DNA from 2 places in the Hathewaya histolytica genome. Region 1 is predicted to be linked to the other one. Evidence: a T-box and tRNA genes for the amino acid it is inferred to sense, from the RefSeq annotation. Region 1 holds a T-box; the other holds one or more tRNA genes.
What was found. The T-box of region 1 lies ahead of FGL08_RS09900 (valine--tRNA ligase). A T-box ahead of a tRNA ligase gene usually reads a tRNA of that ligase, here a tRNA-Val.

Region 1 (8,653 bases):
TTATAGAAATCATAGGAAAATCGTAGTTGTAGATGGAAATAAAGGATTTATTGGAGGATTTAACGTAGGTGATGAGTATTTAGGTAAAGATAATAAAATTGGAAACTGGAGAGATACACATATAATTGTGGAAGGAGAAGCCGTTAAAGAATTAGAAGAGAGATTTTTATTAGATTGGGCTTATGCATCTGGAGAAGAATTAGGAAATTACAATAAGTATTTTGAAATAAATTATCTTCCAAGTAGTTCTACAGGTATGCAAATAGTATCTAGTGGACCCGATCATGAAGAACCTTATATAAGAAATGTATATCTTAAAATATTAAATAAAGCAATGGATTATGTTTATATTCAATCTCCATATTTTGTACCCGATGAGACCATGCTAAGCGCTTTAAAACTCTCATCATTATCTGGAGTAGATGTTAGAATTATGATACCTGGAAGACCTGACCATAAGTTTATGTCCTGGGCTGCCAATTCTTATATAGGTGAATTATTAGAAGTGGGTGTTAAAATATATTTGTATAATAATGGATTTATACATTGTAAGACGGTTGTTTCAGATAATTCGGTATGTACAATAGGTACGGCTAATATGGATATTAGAAGTTTTGATCTTAATTTTGAGACTAATGCTGTAATATATGATAGGGAAATAAGTGAAAATCTTAGCAAACAATTTATAGAAGATATGAGCTATTGCAAACAAGTTACTTTAGAAAATTTTATAAATAGAGGCAGGGGAAGTAAAATAGCAGAATCTATAGTAAGGCTTCTATCTCCCATACTTTAAGTGAAAGAAAATGCCTTATACAATGATTTTTTCAATCATTGTATAAGGCATTTTGTATGTTAAATTTACTATTCTTCAAACATGTATGCTTTGCAAAGAGTTTCAAATTTATGATTAATTAATATGGTATATATTAGCCCTCTAATTTCATATACAGAAGTTGGAGAGGCGTCTTTTCTAGTTTTTTCTAGAGTAGATAAAATATCAGATAGAATAGTTTTTATGTCTCCTTCTGTTAGAGTAACATTTACATCATTAGCACAATTTTCAAGACTAGTTCTTATTTTTTCTAAATTAAAACTTTCTATGTTCCCACTTCTTTTTATTATTTTCATTATATTTTCCTCCTTTTATCATAATATTAGGTCTATTAAGATATATTATACCATTTTTCTATCTTGACATATTAAAAATCTAAGATATAATTTTAAGATATAAGTAAATATATAAAAGCTAGGAAAAAGAGGAGTAAAAGTGTGGAATATTAAGAGAGAAGGACTCATGGGCTGAAAGGTCTTTTATAGGAAACATTTTGAAGGTAGCTTTGGAGCTTTTCTACAGAAATTAAGTAAGTAGAAACGGTAAAAATCGTTAAAATTTTTGAGAGCTTAGAGTATAATATAAATTGTATTTTAAGAATAAAGGTGGTAACGCGCGCTGTCGTCCTTTTTTAGGATTACGGCGCTTTTTTATTTTAATTCAGTAGAAATATATATAAGTCATACTAAAAGTATTTGTTATTTTATATTAAACATAAGTAAAGTGAAAGGAGAAAATGATAATGGAAGAAAATAAAAATATAGCTAAGACATATGACCCGAAAGAGTTTGAAGAAAGATTATATGCATGGTGGGAGGAAAAAGGCTTTTTTACCCCTGTAGTAGATAAAAACAAGAAACCATATACAGTTATAATGCCACCACCAAATATAACAGGACAGTTACATCTAGGTCATGCTGTTGATAATACTCTTCAAGATATTTTAATTAGAACAAAAAGGATGCAGGGATACAGTACCCTATGGCTACCAGGACAGGACCATGCTAGTATTGCCACAGAAGTTAGAGTAGAAAAAGAAATAATAAAAGAAGGTCTAGATAAAAAAGAAATGGGAAGAGAGGCTTTCTTAGATAGAGTTTGGCAATGGACAGATGAATATAGAAATAGAATAAGAGGACAAATAAAAAAAATAGGATGCTCTGCAGATTTTACAAGAGAAAGCTTTACCATGGATGAAAATTTAAGCAAGGCTGTTAAAAAGGTTTTTGTAAAGCTTTATGAAGAAGGATTAATTTATAGAGGAGATAGAATTACAAATTGGTGTCCGAAATGTATGACAGCAATTTCAGATGCTGAGATAGAGCATGAGGAAAAAGAAGGTAGCTTTTGGCATATTAAATATCCAGTAATAGGTTCTGATGAATATTTAGAAATAGCAACTACAAGACCAGAAACTATGCTTGGAGATACAGCTGTAGCAGTAAACCCAGAAGATAAAAGATATGCTCATTTAATTGGAAAGAAGCTAATGTTACCACTTGTTAATAGGGAGATACCGATCGTAGCAGATGATTACGTTGACGTGGAATTTGGAACAGGGGCAGTTAAAATAACTCCAGCTCATGATCCAAATGATTATGGCGTAGGTCAAAGACATAACCTTCCTCAAATTGTAGTTATGAATGAAGATGGTACTATAAAAGAGGGATATGGTAAATATTCAAATATGGATAGATACGACGCAAGACGTACCATAGTGGAAGACCTAAAGGAAGCAGGACTTTTAGTTCAAATAAGAAAGCATGATCATAATGTAGGAACACATGATAGATGTAGTACTGTAATTGAACCAATGCTTTCAAAACAATGGTATGTTAAAATGGAGCCTCTTGCAAAACCAGCTATAGATGCAGTTAAGAATAAAAAAATTAAGTTCGTTCCAGAAAGATTTGAAAAAATTTATTTTAACTGGATGGATAATATTCAAGATTGGTGTATATCAAGACAATTATGGTGGGGGCATAGAATTCCAGTTTGGTATTGCAATGATTGTGGAGAACTTACAGTAACCATGGAAGAACCATGTTGTTGTTCAAAATGTAAAAGTAAAAACATAAAACAAGACGAAGATGTTCTAGATACATGGTTTAGTTCAGCTTTATGGCCGTTTTCAACTCTAGGTTGGCCTGATAATACTGAGGATTTAAAATATTTTTATCCTACATCAACACTAGTTACAGGCCATGATATTATATTCTTCTGGGTTGCTAGAATGATATTCTCAGGTCTTCACAATATGGGAGACATTCCTTTTGAAAATGTATTAATGCATGGACTTGTAAGAGACAGTGAAGGAAGAAAAATGTCTAAATCCTTAGGTAATGGAGTGGACCCTCTAGAAATTATAGATAAATACGGGGCAGATGCTCTAAGATTTATGTTAGTTACAGGAAATGCTCCTGGAAATGATATAAGATTCTATGAAGAGAGAGTAGAATCTGCTAGAAACTTTGCAAACAAGATTTGGAATGCTTCAAGATTTGTTATGATGAATCTAGACAGAGACATAATGAATAAGTATAAAGATAGTAACAATTACTCTGTAGCAGATAAATGGATATTATCAAGATTAAATACTGTAATTAAAGAGGTTACAGAAAATATTGAGAAGTTCGAGATAGGTATAGCACTTCAAAAAACTTATGACTTTATGTGGAATGAATTCTGTGATTGGTATATAGAACTTGTAAAACCTGTATTCTTCTCAGAGGATGAAGAAGCAAAGGGTATTGCATACAATGTACTTTACACAGTACTTACTAAAGGATTACAGCTATTACATCCTGTAATGCCATTTATAACTGAAGAAATTTATACTCATTTAGATACAGAGAATGAATCCATTACAATTTCTAAATGGCCTGAGTATAAAAAGGAATTAGAAGATCTTAAATCAGAAGAAAACATGAACTACATCATAGAGGGAATTAAAGCTATAAGAAATGTTAAAGCTGAAATGAATGTTCCACCGTCTAGAAAAGCGAAACTTATGATTTTAGCTCACAATGGAAGGGAAGCTTTTGAAGAAGGAAGAGTTTATTTCGAAAAATTAGCTTCTGCAAGTGAGGTTAATTTCCTAGAAAATAAAGAAGATGCTCCTAAGGATGCTGTATCTGCAGTTACTAAGAATGCAGAAATATATATGCCGCTTTTAGATCTTATAGATATTGAAAAGGAAGTAGAAAGATTAAATAAGGAAAAAGAAAAACTTCAAAAAGAAATAGATAGGGTGGAGAAGAAACTTTCTAATGAAAAGTTTGTAAGTAAAGCTCCAGAGGCTGTAGTTAAAGAAGAAAAAGAAAAAGCTGAAAAATATAAATCTATGTACAATACTGTACTTGAGAGAATAGACTCTTTAAAAAATTTATAATAAACTAAAAAGGACCTGCAATTGCAAGTCCTTTTTTATTTAAATTATAAGTAATCAAAAAATTATTGCTTGTTTTTTTCTAATAATTCTTTTCTCCATTCATATAATACAGTTTCAGCAGCCGATATTGTAGCATTTATACTGATATCATGTCTACTTCCACGTCCAAGCTGATCATTACCTTGAACAATATATAAACTATCTAAAAGAGCTTCTAAGTTCTCTATAGTATAATTAGGATCATCTTTCATTGTAGTAATGAAATCATTATACGCATTTTCAAAAATTATATCATATTTTTCTTGATCTTGATCTTTTATAATTTCATCATTTGACATAGAAAATCACTCCTAAGATTTAAGCATAACATTATTAATAGATATTGATTATCATTAATATTCTACTATAGAAAATAAATTTAATCAATGGATATTTTATTATAAATTATTCATATTAAGGTTTAATAAAAAAATACTATTTGATATAATTATTTAAGTACTAATTGAAAATGCTCATGTTAGCGAGGGATAAAAAATGAATTATGTTGAAGCTATTAATTATCTTGAAAGTACTTCAAAATTTGGAATGAAGCTTGGATTAGAGAGAACAGAAAGAATTTTAGAATTACTAAATAATCCACATAAAAGAATAAAGACTATACATATTGGTGGCACTAATGGTAAGGGCTCTACCACAGCTATGCTAAATGCTATTTTAGCGGAAGCTGGTTATAAGGTTGGTATGTATACATCTCCCTATATAGAAGAGTTTGAGGAGAGAATACAAATATCTAATTCTTACATAAAAAAAGAAGAATTTGCTGATACAATAACGGAGCTTTCCATTATTATAAGAAAGGTTATAGATGAAGGTTTTGGAGAACCTACATATTTTGAAATATTAACTTGTGCTGCTTTTTTATATTTTTATAAAAAGGAAGTTGATATTGCTTTAATAGAGGTAGGGTTAGGTGGGAGACTTGATTCTACCAATGTAATTTCACCAATTTTAACTTTAATAACTTCTATAAGTTATGACCACATGGATATATTAGGAGATACTTTAGAGAAAATAGCGTCTGAAAAAGCTGGTATAATAAAAGAAGATACTCCATTAATTTTGTATCCACAGAAAGAAGAAAGTAAAAGCGTTATAGAACAAGTTTGTAGAGAAAAAAATTCAAGATTAATAGAAGTAGATAAAAATTGTTCAGAGTTTATAAAGGTTTTAGAGGAAGATTCAAGTTTAAGACAATTAATAAAAATAAAAGGCAAAAAAAGTGATTATGAAATTGAATTAAACTTGCTAGGTAAGCATCAACTTTTAAATTGCGCTTTATGTATACATGCCTTTGAAGTATTAAATGATATAGGATTTAATATAACTGAGAACCAAATGATTAGTGCACTTAAGAAAGTAAATTGGCCAGGTAGATTAGAAATTATGAAAAGAGGCCCATTGGTAGTTATTGATGGTGCTCATAATATAGACGGTATAACAATGCTAAGTGAAAGTGTTACAACTTATTTTAAATATAAAAACATAATACTTATACTAGGTATTTTAAAAGATAAAGAAGTAGAAAATATGGTTAAGACTATAGTTCCTTTAGCTAAGGAAGTTATAAGTGTAACACCACATAGTGATAGAGGAAAATTAGCACTAGAATTAAATGAAGTAGTAGAGAGATATAATAAGAAATCTTCTTATGAAGAAGATTATGAAAAGGCTTATGAGAAGGCTTTAAGTATTGCATCAGAGGAGGATTTAATTTTAATATCGGGTTCCTTATATATGATAGGTGATATGAGAAAAATAATTAAAAGTAAAATTTAAGTTATAAAAGATAAAACATCCATAATTTAATATGGATGTTTTATCTTTTATTTTACCAGTTCTTTAAGTGCACAGGCAAATTGATCAGGGCAAGAAGTAGCTTTACTTCCACAGGATATCCCTTCAAGCTTATTGATAGCATCATCTACAGATAAACCTTCTAAAAGTTTTGATATACCTTGAAGATTACCGTTACAACCACCAATAAAATTTACATTAGTTATTTTATTATCTATTACTTCAAAGTGTATTTCTTTAGCACAGACCCCATTTGGATAGTATGTGTACATGTTATATAGTCACCCCTTATTATAAAGTTACATATATTATTTTATATTAACATATATAATACATCAATAACAATCAAGTGTCTTTTTATAAAATATATACTTTAAACATTCTCATATTTAATAGAAAGGAGGGGGATAAATGTATATTTATATCTGTAATACATTTTCAGATTCTATATCTGAAATAAATATTAGAGAGTTTAAAGAAGAAAGAAGAATTAAAATTAACTCTAATCAAAGAGTCGGTCCACATGGGATTCATAAATTTAGTGATATATTATTTACAGCTAATAATTATAGTAATGATATAAGTTTAATAGATTTAAATGATTATAGTGTTAGGTCTTTTTATGTAGGAACTAATTGTACTGACATAAAAGTTAATGGTGATAAGGCCTATATAGTCTGTGGAGATTCTAATGATATGAAAGTATTTAATCTTTTAGATGAAAAGATAGAAAAAAGTATATATTGTGGAGACTTTCCACATAGCATAGATATTCAGGGCGTGATAAATAAGATTTTGGTATGTAGTATGAGGGATGGATATGTAAATTTATTAGATTTAAATGAAGAAAAAGTTATTGATAAAGTTAAAGTGGGGAACTATCCTACAAAGGCAATATTTTGTGATAATGGAAGGTTTATATTGGTGTGCGAGAGTCATTTTGGTGAAAAGTTTGGAAATATTACTGTATTAGATAAGGAACTAAAACATATAGAGAAGTTAAAGGTAGGAAAAGGTCCAGTAGATATGTATTCAAGCGGTGATAAGTTATATATATCTAATATGGGGGATGGTACTGTTAGCGTTATAGATTTAGAATTATTAAAAGAAGTGGATAAGATAAGTATAGGAGGAATGCCTAGAGGTATTATTGAAAAAGATGGTTTTTTATATGTAGGAGACTACTTTAGAAGCAGATTGATTAAAATTTGCTTAAAAAGCAGGGTAAAAGAGTGTATATATATTGGGAAAGAGCCCAATAGTATGATATTGGTTTAAATATCATTTATAAGTGTTTTTATTACAGTATCATACAATTGGGCAGAATTTTCCTTCCACTTGGTACAGAGGTCTCTCGCCTGTTTATTGTTAGGCACACTTAATTTTACTTCAATTAAAATAGATTCATTTTCATGAGCAGCTAAGGTTACTATAAAGTTATCATTGTTTTCTATAGTATAGTCTGCTGTAACTGTTATTTGCTTTTTTATATTTTCAATATTTTTTTCTAGATATGTATCTATTCTTTCGACTTTATCTTCGGATATTCTATTAAAAAACATATTTAAAACTCTTTCGCCTTTATCCGTGATACAAAGTCTTATTTTATCTTCTTTTTCTACAGCTTTAATAAAACCAGAGGAATTAAGTTCTAACAAATATTGTTGCAGATTAAAATAGTTTAAAAAATTATTTTGGAGAACTATTTCCGTTAACTGTATGTTTGAAATGGGGAGTTTAATTTCATGGATTATATATAGTAGTAATAATTTACTTTCTGCCAATTCGAGTGTATCTTCCTTCATTATATCCCTCCTTTAATAGGAATTAATAAAAAAGATATTCTAATTAAGTATATAATATGCTTTTTCAATATTATTCTATCATATTAAGTAAAAATAATGAATATAAATTTAATGATAATTTATACTTGGAGGTAAAAAAACTTGCTTAAATTTAAAAAAAAACATACTATATCTATAGGAATTTCTTTACTTATAGTTGTTTTATTGGCCCTAGGTTTTAACAATAAAAATATTATTTCTACAATTTCAAAGAATAAAAAAATACCCATTTATTCTGTAGATACAAAGGATAAAAAAGTTGCTATTTCTTTTGATGTTAATTGGGGAGAGGACAATACTCCTAAAATACTAGATATTTTGGATAAACACAAAGTTAAATGTAGCTTTTTTTTAATGGGAGGATGGGTTGAAAAATACCCTGATAAAGTTAAAGCTATTCATGAAAGAGGTCATGAAATTGGAAATCATTCAAACAATCATCCTGATATGACAAAGGTATCTAATGAAAAAATAATAAATGAAATTGCAGTAACCGATGCAAAAATTATGAGTGTAACAGGAGAAAAGCCTAAATTATTTAGATTTCCATCAGGTGCTTATAACGACAAGGCTATAGAATGTGTAGAGAGTACCAATCATATACCAATTCAATGGGATGTTGATAGTATAGATTGGAAAGAGCAAGGGGCCAAGGCAGAATATGAAAGAGTTATAAAGAAGACTAAACCAGGATCTATATTGTTATTTCATAATAATGCTAAATATACT
Region 2 (8,653 bases), 640 kb from region 1:
ACCTTCAAATTTCACACCGGAAATAGCTTTTAATTTATCATGATTTAATTTTATTTGTACTATAGAAGGGATAGTATTTATAATTGAATGGCCTAAATTTTTAGCAAGAGTATATCCACTTCCATCAGAACCGGTGCCAACATAGGATTTTCCTCCAGTACATAATAGTACCTTCTTACTTTTTAATATATCTTTTTCTGTATATATGTAAAATATATCTTTTTTTAATTCGATATTTTTTACTTTACTATTTAATTGTAAATTAATTTCCCTTTCTTCAATAGCAAGTTTTAAAATATCTAAAACAGCAGAAGATTGTAAGGAAAGAGGATACATTTTTCCACCTTCCAAAGTTCGTAACGGAAGTCCAATAGAACTAAAAAAGTTAATAGTATCTTCATTATTAAACTGATTTAATACTTTTTCACCGAAACCGTCTAAATCACTATGATATCTTTTTATATTGATATATTTATTACTAATATTACATCTACCATTACCTGTAGTTAAAATTTTTCTTCCAATTCTATCTGTACCTTCTAACAAAGTTATATTAGAGTTAAAATCCTTAGCAATAATAGAAGCTACAAGGCCTGAAGCGCCTCCACCTATAATAATTAAGTCTTTAATCATTTTAGCCTCCTATATATAATAAAATAATTATATAAGTATATAATAACAGTATACAATAAAAGCATTGAATAATGTATTAAAGTATAGATTATTAATATAATTTATATAAAACAACAAAAAGATTAAAAAAAATGTTGACATATTAATAAATTTTCGGTATGATATACCTTGTCGGATAGCTGAACAAGTTGCTCTGATAGCTTAAATTATTAGATAAACCTTTAAAGATTAGAGAGACTGACAATATGGCTCCTTGGTCAAGCGGTTAAGACACCACCCTTTCACGGTGGTAACAGGGGTTCGATTCCCCTAGGAGTCACCATTAATTTATGGGCGCATAGCTCAGCTGGGAGAGCATCTGCCTTACAAGCAGAGGGTCACAGGTTCGATCCCTGTTGTGCCCACCATAAGTTATTTAGTAAATTTTTTCTTTGAAATATTTATGTGTTAATTTATATTCTTAGTTAAACGATTACTGAATTTCTCTAATAATAAACTTTAAAAGTATTGCAAACATTTTAAGTTTATGTTAAAATATTAAAGACTTAAAACAAGGCTCCTTGGTCAAGCGGTTAAGACACCACCCTTTCACGGTGGTAACAGGGGTTCGATTCCCCTAGGAGTCACCATTAATTTTATGGGCGCATAGCTCAGCTGGGAGAGCATCTGCCTTACAAGCAGAGGGTCACAGGTTCGATCCCTGTTGTGCCCACCATAAAATGGCCCAGTGGCTCAGTTGGTTAGAGTGCCGGCCTGTCACGCCGGAGGTCGAGGGTTCGAGTCCCTTCTGGGTCGCCATTTATGCTGGCATGGCTCAATTGGTAGAGCAGCTGACTTGTAATCAGCAGGTTGTAGGTTCAAGTCCTATTGCCAGCTCCATTAATTTAAAAAACAAACTAAATATGGCTCCTTGGTCAAGCGGTTAAGACACCACCCTTTCACGGTGGTAACAGGGGTTCGATTCCCCTAGGAGTCACCATTAATTTTATGGGCGCATAGCTCAGCTGGGAGAGCATCTGCCTTACAAGCAGAGGGTCACAGGTTCGATCCCTGTTGTGCCCACCATAAAATGGCCCAGTGGCTCAGTTGGTTAGAGTGCCGGCCTGTCACGCCGGAGGTCGAGGGTTCGAGTCCCTTCTGGGTCGCCATTTATGCTGGCATGGCTCAATTGGTAGAGCAGCTGACTTGTAATCAGCAGGTTGTAGGTTCAAGTCCTATTGCCAGCTCCATTAATTTAAAAAAACAAACTAAATATGGCTCCTTGGTCAAGCGGTTAAGACACCACCCTTTCACGGTGGTAACAGGGGTTCGATTCCCCTAGGAGTCACCATTAATTTTTATGGGCGCATAGCTCAGCTGGGAGAGCATCTGCCTTACAAGCAGAGGGTCACAGGTTCGATCCCTGTTGTGCCCACCATAAAAATGGCCCAGTGGCTCAGTTGGTTAGAGTGCCGGCCTGTCACGCCGGAGGTCGAGGGTTCGAGTCCCTTCTGGGTCGCCATTATGCTGGCATGGCTCAATTGGTAGAGCAGCTGACTTGTAATCAGCAGGTTGTAGGTTCAAGTCCTATTGCCAGCTCCAAAGCTTCTAGAAGATTTTCTAGGAGCTTTTTTAATTTTAAAAAACTTTTATATAACTGAAGAACTGCTTAAAGTATATTCTAATATATAAGTATAGTTTAAGCAGTTTTTATTATTAATATTATTTAACTTTGACACATGGATTTAAGAGCATCTAAATTCTTAACTACAATTTTTTTATCTCGAATGTCAAGAATATTTAATTGCCTTAATTCTTTTAGTACTTTAGTAACGGTTATTCTTGAACATCCAATTAAATTAGCAAGAGTTTGATGTGTTAGGTGAGTTTTAATTATATATTCATTAGCTTCTTTTTTGCTATCTTGAACTGTAAGCCTATACAAAGTATTTGCTACTTTAGTTTTTGAGGAACTGAATATAGCATCAGACATCTGAGAAATTGATATTCTATACTTTCTAGTTATGCTATGTATAAAAAAGCTATATGCTTTAGGATTTTTATCTAAATAAGAATCTAATATATTTTTAGGTATAAAAGATATGGTGCTAGGTTCCATGGCTTTTATAATGGAGTGTGAACCACCACTTACAAAATAATTTGATTCACCAAAGATTTCACCAGCCCTCAAGATATAAAGTAACTTTTCGGTTCCCTTAGAGCTATACAATGAACCTTTCACCTTTCCATTAATTACGATACCTACAAATCTTTCTTCTTCGTATATCTTAATTAGGTCACCTTTTTTAAAGTCTTTTTTCTTACCTAGAGGAGCTAACATATTTAAGAAAAAGCTTCTCATTTCTTCTTGTTTTTTATAATCAAATAAATCTTCATATATCATATTTCATACTCCTTGTAGTAAAAAATTATTAAAAGAGAATTACTATCTATTATAAATCAAAAAGAAGATAAAATAAATACATAGTAGGAATAATCCTACTATGTATTCATGTATTTTCTCCAATCGCCATGTTTAATATACACAAGGTTATCTTTATTTACCTTAGTTTCATTGTAATTATACATATAGGCATAGGCCTTTATTGTTTCATGGTGTATTGAAGAACTGTTATTTAGTTTATCAGTATCTAATAACTGAACATCTATAAGCATTCTATTGTACTCATTATCTGGATTATTTTCTCCTAAAAATCCTTCCATGGCATCCATAGCTTTTAAGTTGTTTTCAAAATCTTTTATAGTGATTAATTCACCATACACTACATCGTCACCTTTTAATAAGGCAGGATAACCTTCTTTTTTCATGTGAAATAACTTTCCAGTTGTTTTTACTTTTTTAGAAGTTAAAACTTTACCTTTAAGATATTTATCATAGTTAAAGAAGCCATCCATAAGACTTCCGTAGACAAATATACATTCTGTCATTAACAAATTTTACCTCCAGTTTCTTTTATATCCTCAGTATTTTCAACGGCTGCCTTAATACAAAGTTCAAGACCTTTTGTTATAAGTTCTAGAGACATGCTCGGCATATTTCTCTTTTCTGTAACTTGTTCTGGTATGAATGGAACGTGAATGAATCCACCTTTCATATTAGGGTACTTTTTATCTATAAGATAAAGTACACCATACATTACATGGTTGCATACAAATGTACCAGCTGTATTTGATATACTACCAGGAACACCATTCTCCTTCATTTCTTTTACCATAGCTTTTATTGGAAGGGATGTGAAGTATGCAGGCGCACCATCTTTAAATATAGGTAAATCAATAGGTTGATTACCTTCGTTATCTTCTATTCTAGCATCATCCATATTTATAGCTACTCTTTCTGGACTTATTTCAAACCTTCCACCAGCTTGCCCTATACAAAGTACTATATCAGGATTATGTTTAACAATGGCTTTTTCTACTTCAGCAACAGATTTTTTAAATACAGTTGGTATTTCTATTTTTATAATTTCTGCACCAGATATACTATTTTTTAACCCTTTTACAGCCTCTAAGGCAGGGTTTATTTTTTCTCCACCAAAAGGATCAAAACCAGTAACTAAAACTTTCATTATTAATACCCCCTATTTATCAATAAATTTAAAATGCTAAGAAATACATAAGTGCTATATGAATTATTAGTAATAATATAGCTACAGGAGCTTGGGATATTATTACTCTATTTTTATTTTTACTTTCCAATAAAGCAGCAGGAACTATGTTGAAGTTTGCAGCCATTGGAGTTAATAATGTTCCACAATATCCAGCAGTTAAAGCTAGAGCACCAGCTATAGCAGGGTTAGCACCTTGGGCAAATACAAATGGAACACCAACACCAGCTGTTATAACTGCAAATGCAGCGAAGGCATTTCCCATTATCATTGTAAATATAGCCATTCCTAAGCAGTAAGCTGTAACACCTAATAAGATATTTCCTTGAGGAATTATTGTTGATATTCCTTTAGAAATAACCTGACCAACTCCAGCAGCAGTAAATACAGTTCCTAGAGCTGCAAGTAATTGAGGAAGTATACTAGAAGATCCAACTTGTTGTAACATCCTATCACCATCAAGAGCAATATTCTTTGCTGGAGATTTAGTTATAAATAAAGTAAGAATAAGACCTGCTAAAGCTGACATACCTATAGCTACTTGACCACCAAGCTTAGTATATTGAGCTACAGCAAAAGCTACTACAGCTAAGGCTAAAGAAGGAATGAATATTTTTCCACCAATTTTTTTGGATTGTTCTTCTCTAAAACTATCAGAAATAGTTTTAATAGAACCAATTTTAACTTGTTTAGTTAATGTAAGAAGACCTATTATTAAAAGTAGAGCACCTACTAATTTAGAAGGAACGTATTTTCCGAATATAAATATGAAGCCTAATATAGACCAAAATGAAGCTGTACCAATTCTTGTAGGATGTTTGTCATCTTTTAATATAAAATAAGTTGTCATTAGCATTATAATACCAGTTAACATATAGAAAAATTCCAATAACATTATTGAGATTTGCTTTATATCCATAATTTCAATCCTCCTTATTTATTTTTTTTCATTTTCATATCTAACTTTTTATCTAACCATAGGAATTGTAATGATCCAAGAATAAATGCACATATAGCTATAGGAATTGAATATTTAGCTACATCTACCTGAGTTACTTTATACCCAAGTTCGCTTAAAGTTCCTACAATTAATAAAACTCCTGAATTTGCAATGAAAACGTTCTGTCCGTAAAAGTTACCATAGTTTTCAGCAGCAGCAGCCATACCTTTTATAACGTCTTCACTCTCTTCATCCACATCTTTATATTTACTTATGGCAGCACCCTGTGCCATTGGGTTGATAAGAGGTCTTATAAATTGAGGATGTCCTCCAAGTCTTACAGAAGCTATAGCAGCTAATTCTCTTATAAATAAGTAAAGAACTAAAATTCTACCAGTAGTAAGTTTTTTAGCTTTTTGTATAAGGTCTATAGCCTTTTCCTTTAAACCGTATCTTTCACATATACCTATAACAGGTAAGGTAAGTACAAATAGTGTCATATATCTTGTTTCAACAAAAGATTTGCCGAGAATATCTAAGAAGGACATGAAGTCAATACCAGATACAAGTGCAGTAACTATACCAGACACTATGACTACTGAAATAGTATCTAGTTTTAGAATGAATCCAATTATTACAATAAGTATACCTAAAAGTTTTATCATTTTATAACCTTCCTTTCTTTTCTTAAAAATTTTTTATTTTGAAAGTTTTAAATATGTTATTATTAATTATACGAATAATTTTAAAATTTTTCTGTAGTCTGCACTACAAAGTCGAACAATAAGTGATAAAAAACGACATACAAACATTTATTTTAGTATAAAAAAGAGTACCTTATTATGAAGCAAAGTACTCTTTTGAAAAATATTTCTATTAATCTATTAATTTTGTTAAATTATTCCTTATCCTAATATCTTCACCGTAAAACTTACATATGGTGAAGTTTCCTAATAGTCTTGATGTTATCCTCTCGGAATAATTTTCCATTAAGTATTCCAGTTGATAATTTGAAGATATAAGCATGCTCTTATTTTTTAACAGCTTTTTATTAATTAAATTAAATAATTCGGATCTACTTATATCAGTTTTATGTTCTGTGCCTAAATCATCGATTATAAGTAAGTCACAATTTAGAATAGATTCTTCTAACTCTTTATTGCCATGAAATCTAATTTCATTTAAATTTTTTATTAATTCATCGGCAGTTTTATATATTACAAGATAACCTTTGTCTAAAAGCTCCTTCGCTATACAATAAGAAAGGAACGTCTTTCCTGTCCCAGAACCACCATAGAAGAATAAATTTTCCCCAGTTGAATAAAATGTATTTATAAAGTTAGTTGCCTTCGAAAATATTTTTCTCATATTCTGCCTAGGGGATTCAGGTTCATTATTACCTCTATTATCCCTATACAAATTTAAATTAAAACTTTTAAAATTATTTTCACTAAGAGAATCCCTTAAGTCAGAATTTTTATAGTATATATCTGCTAGGTGTTTTTTATAACAATCACATCTAGTAGCTCCTATAAATCCAGTATCATTGCATTTGCTACATTGAAAATGTAGATTTAAGTAGTCCATAGGATAACCTTTTTCAACTAGGAGTTCAGATTTTTTCATTTTAAGATCTGTAATAGTATTTTTTAATTCGTGTAAGTAATTATCTCTATTATCCATCTGTTTTAAAGTATTTATAGATACATCTATACAAAGTTTTGCAATTTTCTTTTCTATAGATATAACTTCTGGAAGAACTTTTTCTATTTCATCCTTTCTACTTTTAAGTTCAGATTTAGATTTTTCTTGAAGAATTTCATAGATCTTTGCAATTTCTTCTTTATATTTTCTAATCATTCCTATCCCATCCTAGTAATTTTTTCTCTAAATCATTAAAATCATAATTTCTCTGTTCATAGTTTCCAAAACTTCCTTTTGAAACAGTCTTACCTTTATAGTATTTAGGAGATTTTTTTCTGTTTTTTTCAATATCTTCTATAGATTTAACACCATCTTTAAACCAACTATTTAAAATCCCATCTATATATTTAAAATCAGCTTTGTTTATTCGTTGAAAGCATATATCACAAGCGTTATAGATAACTTCAATAGGGAATTTATATGTATTTATCCACTTTGTGATTAATTGTTCTTGTGGTTTCATAACTTCGGAGTTTTGCATTCCTAGATATGTAAGTATTTTTTTAATTTTAATCCATCTATCTTCGTGTTGTTTAATAAATATTTGAGCATCATCTATAGACCTTATATTTTTATCATGCCAAACTATAGCTATTTTTTCTATATATCTGTAATCAGTCTTTCCCTTTGAAACACAATACTGTATAAGTATTAGTATTAGCTCAGGAGAAAAGTTAAAGTCTTTTTGCCAACTTAAATACATGGTCATTTCTTTAGATGAAAGGGGACGACCTAAAAATTTTTCTATGTCCTGGAGCATTTCTTTTATAGAATTATCATATAACTCTTCTAATAAATTGATCTTAGTATCATCCTCACAATTATTTAAATCTAAGAATTCTATAGAGTAGTTACCACTATTATCTACAGGCGTTAGTTTTACAACTCCTTCATCATTCCAGAATGTCCAAGCATTTAAAACTTCTGATTCTAATAAGTTTAAACTACTAGCTATAATAGAAGAAGAAGCACCAACTTCCCCACTTAGTGCATATTTTAATCCCAGTAGATATATTTTAACGTATTCACCCCTTGCTTTTGGCATATATTTTTCAATAAATATATTACTAACAAAAGTGAATTTATTGTTTTTATTATTAAACATAAAGGTATTCATGTACCCTCAACCCTTCTAATGTGTTTTAAGTATCTAATTTTAATATTATGTAACCTGTAAGTATATATTATATAACATATAGAAACATTTTTCAAATTATTGGAAATAATATGTAAGTTAAATATAGTTATAAAGTATTAATTTAATTTTTTAATTTACGATAATTATTATAAGTTATAAAACAGTATAGGAGAGTAATAAGTTATGGTATTAGATATTTTATCAAGTGTTTTATACAATGTAGGTTTTTTTGGAACAATAGTTACTATAATTTTATCAATAATAATAATAGGTAAGAAAAAAGATTCTTATTTTGGATTAGGAAAAGTTTTATGTATTTTATTTATTTTTTCTTGGAGTGCATATATTATAGTCTCTATATTTAATCTTACCACAACAAAATCAAATGTAGTAGAGAAAAAACAAGGGGCATATAATATAACAGATAAACAGCGTATGTAAGGCTGTTTTCTTTTTGTTAATAATTAACTTATTGACAAAATAATAAAATTTTAATATACTTTGACTATCAAAGTATTTTAAAATCAAATCTAGTGTGGTGATATTTTTTGAGTAAGTCCATTAATATATTAAACGAATTATTAGTTCAAAACTTTAACGACATATTATTAATAGAACAGAATGCAATAA

Region 2: it encodes a tRNA-Val, which carries the amino acid that the T-box ahead of FGL08_RS09900 (valine--tRNA ligase) is inferred to sense. The anticodon was not compared.

Annotation. Positions count from the first base shown of each region.
Region 1 covers NZ_LR590481.1:2,035,571-2,044,223, reverse strand. The annotation lists gene cls (cardiolipin synthase) at 1-796, shown strand, start outside; gene FGL08_RS09905 (ATP cone domain-containing protein) at 865-1,131, opposite strand; T-box leader at 1,243-1,467, shown strand; gene FGL08_RS09900 (valine--tRNA ligase) at 1,578-4,226, shown strand; gene FGL08_RS09895 (hypothetical protein) at 4,289-4,564, opposite strand; gene FGL08_RS09890 (bifunctional folylpolyglutamate synthase/dihydrofolate synthase) at 4,761-6,062, shown strand; gene FGL08_RS09885 (TIGR03905 family TSCPD domain-containing protein) at 6,110-6,352, opposite strand; gene FGL08_RS09880 (YncE family protein) at 6,492-7,358, shown strand; gene FGL08_RS09875 (DUF4364 family protein) at 7,355-7,885, opposite strand; gene pdaB (polysaccharide deacetylase family sporulation protein PdaB) at 8,027-8,653, shown strand, end outside.
Region 2 covers NZ_LR590481.1:2,679,831-2,688,483, reverse strand. The annotation lists gene FGL08_RS13015 (BaiN/RdsA family NAD(P)/FAD-dependent oxidoreductase) at 1-633, opposite strand, end outside; tRNA gene FGL08_RS13010 (tRNA-Glu) at 881-955, shown strand; tRNA gene FGL08_RS13005 (tRNA-Val) at 965-1,040, shown strand; tRNA gene FGL08_RS13000 (tRNA-Glu) at 1,188-1,262, shown strand; tRNA gene FGL08_RS12995 (tRNA-Val) at 1,273-1,348, shown strand; tRNA gene FGL08_RS12990 (tRNA-Asp) at 1,355-1,431, shown strand; tRNA gene FGL08_RS12985 (tRNA-Thr) at 1,437-1,512, shown strand; tRNA gene FGL08_RS12980 (tRNA-Glu) at 1,538-1,612, shown strand; tRNA gene FGL08_RS12975 (tRNA-Val) at 1,623-1,698, shown strand; tRNA gene FGL08_RS12970 (tRNA-Asp) at 1,705-1,781, shown strand; tRNA gene FGL08_RS12965 (tRNA-Thr) at 1,787-1,862, shown strand; tRNA gene FGL08_RS12960 (tRNA-Glu) at 1,889-1,963, shown strand; tRNA gene FGL08_RS12955 (tRNA-Val) at 1,975-2,050, shown strand; tRNA gene FGL08_RS12950 (tRNA-Asp) at 2,058-2,134, shown strand; tRNA gene FGL08_RS12945 (tRNA-Thr) at 2,139-2,214, shown strand; gene FGL08_RS12940 (Crp/Fnr family transcriptional regulator) at 2,339-3,016, opposite strand; gene FGL08_RS12935 (gamma-glutamylcyclotransferase family protein) at 3,115-3,561, opposite strand; gene pcp (pyroglutamyl-peptidase I) at 3,561-4,202, opposite strand; gene FGL08_RS12925 (DUF979 domain-containing protein) at 4,231-5,160, opposite strand; gene FGL08_RS12920 (DUF969 domain-containing protein) at 5,175-5,843, opposite strand; gene FGL08_RS12915 (ATP-binding protein) at 6,058-7,041, opposite strand; gene FGL08_RS12910 (DnaD domain protein) at 7,034-8,002, opposite strand; gene FGL08_RS12905 (hypothetical protein) at 8,207-8,464, shown strand; gene FGL08_RS12900 (MarR family winged helix-turn-helix transcriptional regulator) at 8,572-8,653, shown strand, end outside.